One region of the Pseudomonas sp. GZD-222 genome, then DNA from elsewhere that is predicted to be linked to it. Evidence: riboswitches for the same ligand, from Rfam matches in the RefSeq annotation. Region 1 holds a riboswitch; the other holds the start of a gene.
What was found. Region 1 has a riboswitch for cobalamin ahead of ACO6VD_RS11830 (CbtB domain-containing protein). Riboswitches for the same ligand answer to the same signal wherever they lie in the genome.
Positions count from the first base shown of each region.

Region 2: linked by a shared signal. The riboswitch ahead of cobO (cob(I)yrinic acid a,c-diamide adenosyltransferase) and the one ahead of ACO6VD_RS11830 (CbtB domain-containing protein) in region 1 are both predicted to bind cobalamin.

Region 1 covers NZ_JBMOWO010000063.1:22,918-25,295, reverse strand. Annotated here, with positions in the region: gene ACO6VD_RS11840 (cobalamin biosynthesis protein) at 1-302, opposite strand, end outside; gene ACO6VD_RS11835 (CbtA family protein) at 308-1,000, opposite strand; gene ACO6VD_RS11830 (CbtB domain-containing protein) at 1,011-1,196, opposite strand; cobalamin riboswitch at 1,295-1,521, opposite strand; cobalamin riboswitch at 1,584-1,780, shown strand; gene cobW (cobalamin biosynthesis protein CobW) at 1,876-2,378, shown strand, end outside.
Region 2 covers NZ_JBMOWO010000003.1:1,276-3,653, forward strand. Annotated here, with positions in the region: gene ACO6VD_RS00220 (PQQ-dependent sugar dehydrogenase) at 1-105, opposite strand, end outside; gene ACO6VD_RS00225 (hypothetical protein) at 174-752, opposite strand; cobalamin riboswitch at 901-1,125, shown strand; gene cobO (cob(I)yrinic acid a,c-diamide adenosyltransferase) at 1,291-1,902, shown strand; gene ACO6VD_RS00235 (cobyrinate a,c-diamide synthase) at 1,899-2,378, shown strand, end outside.

The sequences.
Region 1 (2,378 bases):
AGGGCCAGCGCGGCGCTTTCGGCAACGCCATAGCAACCACTGTGCTGATAGACAACAATTGAACGATGACTCAGGCGCTGTTCGAAGGCGGCCAGTTGCTCGGCACTGAAGAACAGCAGGGGCACCTTTAGGCGCCGGGCCAGTTGGTGCAGCCCGGGTTCGTCTTGCTTGAGGTCGATACTGGCAAGGCCCGCGACGGCTGCCAGCGGCAGGTCGTGGGCCTTGAGGGTCTGTTCCAGCAGATCGCCCAGCGTTTTAGCCGGGCAACCCCGTCGACAACCCAGGCCGACGAATACCTGCATGGGTTTCAGGCCTGGCTCGAACGACGGAACAGCCAGGCACTGAGCAGACCCAGCACCAGCCAGAATGCAGCGTTGGTCAACAGCGAGGCGACTTTGAACTCAGCTTCCAGAGCTTCGGGTGCAAGCATTTCATGAACCTCCGGCTGCGGTGCGCCAATCACATGCGGCACCACCAGCAGCACAACGCCCAATGCCTTGAACAGCCAGTTGTGGGCAAACACAATCAACCCGAGCCCCACGGCCGTGGCGGCGGCAGTACCGACCCACCAGGCCTGGCGCTGGGCCAGATCGGCGGCAGCGGTACCCGGCAGCTCCGGTGGCAGGCCCAGGGTCGGCGCCAGGCAGAACACGGCAAAGCCGCCCAAGCCCCAGAGTGCGCCGCTGACCACGCTGTTGGGTGCGCGCAGCGAATACAGCGCGGCCAGGATCAGAGCGAAGCCGACGGCAACAACCAGATTGCCACCCGTGGTCGAGAGCACACGCTGCCAGCCGTCTTCCGGCGACCAGGCTTCGCTGTCGTGGTGGTGATCGGCGTCCACGCCAGGGGCATGTTCATGGGCTTCGACCGCGGGCGCGGCGCTTTCATAGGTTTCCGCCTGGAGAATCAGCGGCGCAACCCAGAAGCTTTGCAGCAGGGTCAACAGCAGGGCAGCCAGCAGGCCGGCGAACCCTGCGGTACTGGCAATACGCTTAATCATCGGACGGCACTCAGTGGCAAGGGAAGGCGGCGCTGTGGCGGGTATCGTGGGCAGCGTTGTGCACCGCTTCGATATGCGAGAAACCGGCGAAGTAGACCAGGCACAGGCCCAGCAGCGAGGCACCGACGGCGACCAGCAGGCGCTGGCTGAGGCTTGAAGGGGTAACGGCTGAGTGACTGGCGGTACTGGTACGCATGGCGCTTTCCTCTTGGTGTTGTTCGGCAACAGGCAAGCGCAGGAAACCCCTGCACGGAGTTCGCCCAGGGGTTGCAACAGCGCCCGCCCACCGCGGGTTTGTCAGATCAGTGTCGGGCCGGTCTCCGGGCTGGCGAGGGCTGAGCGATTGCTCAGCCAGAGGCGTCACCTTCCCATGCCGGACTACGGGCACAGTGGTACTGACGCTTTTCTCACTTACCGTTGCGGGGGCAGCACCGGACTTGTCATACACCGCTATCACGTAGCGTATGACGCACCGGTTTCCCAGTTTCACCCTGTAAAGGGCACCCAAACGAATAGCGCTAGCAAATCACGGGTGAGGTCAGGCGTCAATCGTGACAGCAGTTGACCGCTCACCGGGCACTGCGTAGCCTAGCCGCTTCGAGGTTCTTCGGCGCTGGCCGAAGCTAAGACGGGAACGCGGTTCAAGCCGCGGCTGCCCCCGCAACTGTAAGCATTGAACGGTTCGACACAGCCACTGCGTCCGCGCGGGAAGGCGTCGTTCGACTGGCCTTCGGCCGGTGCAATGCAAGCCAGGAGACCTGCCTCGAACAGTTTCCGACATAAACCGGGCGGGGTGATCCGGTGGCGAACGCGTCCAGGTATTGATACCTGTGGCTCTCGTCCCGCATGCCCGCCATCCTGCCAAGGGCATCGACATGAAAACACTGGCCAAACTCCCCGTCACCATCGTTACCGGCTTCCTCGGCTCGGGTAAAACCACGCTGCTGCGGCACATGCTCGACAACGCTCAGGGGCGGCGCATTGCGGTGATCGTCAACGAGTTCGGCGAACTGGGCATCGACGGCGAGATCCTCAAACAGTGCAGCATCGGCTGCACTGAAGAAGAGGCCAGTGGCCGCGTCTACGAACTGGCCAACGGCTGCCTGTGCTGCACCGTGCAGGAAGAGTTCTTCCCGGTGATGCGTGAACTGGTGGCCCGTCGCGGCGACCTGGACCACATTCTCATCGAAACCAGCGGCCTGGCCCTGCCAAAACCTTTGGTGCAAGCCTTCCAGTGGCCGGAAATCCGCAATGCCTGCACGGTTGACGCCGTCATCACCGTAGTCGACAGCCCGGCCGTGGCCGCAGGCACTTTCGCTGCCTACCCGGATCAGGTCGATGCCCAGCGCAAACTCGACCCGAACCTGGACCACGAGTC
Region 2 (2,378 bases), on a different contig from region 1:
TGGCGATGGCCCGAATCCATCACTGACCTCCAGGCGGGCGGTCTCGCCGCAGCCGCTCACGGCTGCAGCCACTGCCAGCAGCAAGGCTTTCCGGGTCATGTGCATGGCGTTGCCCTCGCAAAGTTGGCCTCTGTTGAAAGTAGAGGCGCGCAACATGCGCGAGGTTCCGTTGCTCAGGCCTGCTTGAGCAGCAGTGCGACCCCCGGATGGTACTGTCCGGCTTCGTTGTGCAGCTTGCGGTAGGCATAAGGGAAATACCAGGCAATGGCACAGGCGGTGTGTTTTTGCAGGTCGTCAACCAGGTCCTGGAGTTCTTCGGGGCTGGCGTGTTGTCCGGCCTTCCAGGGGCTGGCAAACAGGGCGGCGACCTTGAGCTGGCTGGGGGCAGCCACCTGGCGCGCGGCAAACACGGTTTCCTGCAGGGCGTTGTGCAGGTCCAGGCGGGCTATGCGCGGCCAGCGCTGGCTGGCTTGCAGGTAAGCGGCTTCTTCGCGGTTGGCGATATACAGGTCGCAGTAACCTTCACGCTCACCTTCGTCACGCTGCTTTTTGCTCTGGTGATGTTGCAAGGTGATCAGCTCGGCTTGCCAGGCCGCGGCCGAGAGCACGCCGAGGTTCGCTTGGGCGCCGTGCCAGTAAGGGGCCTCACCGTCGCCCAGAGTCTGGTTGCAGCGGTCGATGCATTCGACCCAGCGTTCCAGGGCCGGGCGCAGGAATTCCAGGCGCGGGTTATTAATGATCAGACCTTGCATGCCGCTCTCTCCTTTATAGTTGTAATCGAGATAGCCAAAATATGGCTATTTGATATCACTGTTGTCAGGGTGGCACAAGATGACAAAGACGCCATTGATCCAGGCCAGTGCTGCGCCTTTCATTGACGCTCCGGATGCAACCCTCTAACCTTCGCGACTTGTTTCAGGTGCTCTGTGGGCTGTGGCCTGGCAGGGTGAAACAGGGAAGCCGGTGGGCGCGCAATCGCGTGCGAGTCCGGCGCTGCCCCCGCAACGGTAGGTGAGTCAAGGCTGCGCACGGCCACTGGGTGATCGCACCCGGGAAGGCGCGCGACCCTGGGTGTTCATGGCCCCGCTCACAAGCCCGGAGACCGGCCTGTAACAGCCAACGGCATCACGGAGGGTGATGCGCGTACCCTTCGGCCTGTGCCGCAGCCCTGCGCGTTTCTCCGTCTGCCTTATCCATTCATCTGTTGCCATCTCTTTGCCGCGAACGCTGTGCAGCCCTGTGCTGCTAGGCTCGTTGCGAACGGATTGACAGGGCTATGCGGAGACTTCGATGACTGAATCCACTGAGCGTGACGAACGCCACCTGGCACGTATGCTGCGCAAGAAGGCGGTAATCGACGAGCGTATTGCCAACGCCCCCAACGAATGCGGCTTGCTGCTGGTGCTCAGCGGCAACGGCAAGGGCAAGAGCAGTTCGGCCTTCGGCATGCTCGCCCGGGCTATGGGCCATGGTATGCAGTGCGGCGTGGTGCAGTTCATCAAAGGCCGCAACAGCACGGGTGAAGAGTTGTTCTTCCGGCGCTTTCCCGAGCAGGTGCGCTATCACGTGATGGGCGAGGGCTTCACCTGGGAAACCCAGGACCGCCAGCGTGACATCGCCGCGGCAGAGGCCGCCTGGGCGGTCTCGCGCCAGTTACTGCAAGACCCGACGATCACCTTTGTGGTGCTCGATGAACTGAACATTGCCCTCAAGCACGGCTATCTCGACCTCGAACAAGTGCTCAGCGACCTGCAGGCGCGTCCACCGATGCAGCATGTGGTGGTCACCGGTCGCGGGGCCAAGGATGAAATGATCGAACTGGCCGACACCGTCACTGAGATGGGCATGATCAAACACGCCTTCCAGGCCGGCATCCGTGCCCAGAAGGGCGTTGAGCTATGAGTGACACGCGCCACTGTCCGGCGGTGCTGATTGCCGCCCCGGCCTCGGGCCAGGGCAAGACCACCGTGACCGCCGCGCTGGCGCGGCTGCACCGCAATCTTGGGCGCAAGGTGCGGGTGTTCAAATGCGGCCCTGACTTTCTTGACCCGATGATTCTCGAACGGGCCAGCGGTGCCCCGGTGTACCAGCTTGACCTGTGGATGGTCGGTGAACAGGAAAGCCGGCGGCTGCTCTGGGAAGCCGCGGGTGATGCTGATCTGATCCTGATCGAAGGGGTCATGGGCCTGTTCGACGGTACGCCGTCGAGCGCCGATCTGGCGCGTCACTTCAACGTGCCGGTGCTGGCGGTGATCGACGGCACTGCAATGGCCCAGACCTTCGGCGCCCTGGCCCTGGGCCTGGCGCGTTATCAGCCGGACCTGCCTTTTGCCGGGGTGCTGGCCAACCGGGTCGGCACCCTGCGTCACGCCCAGTTG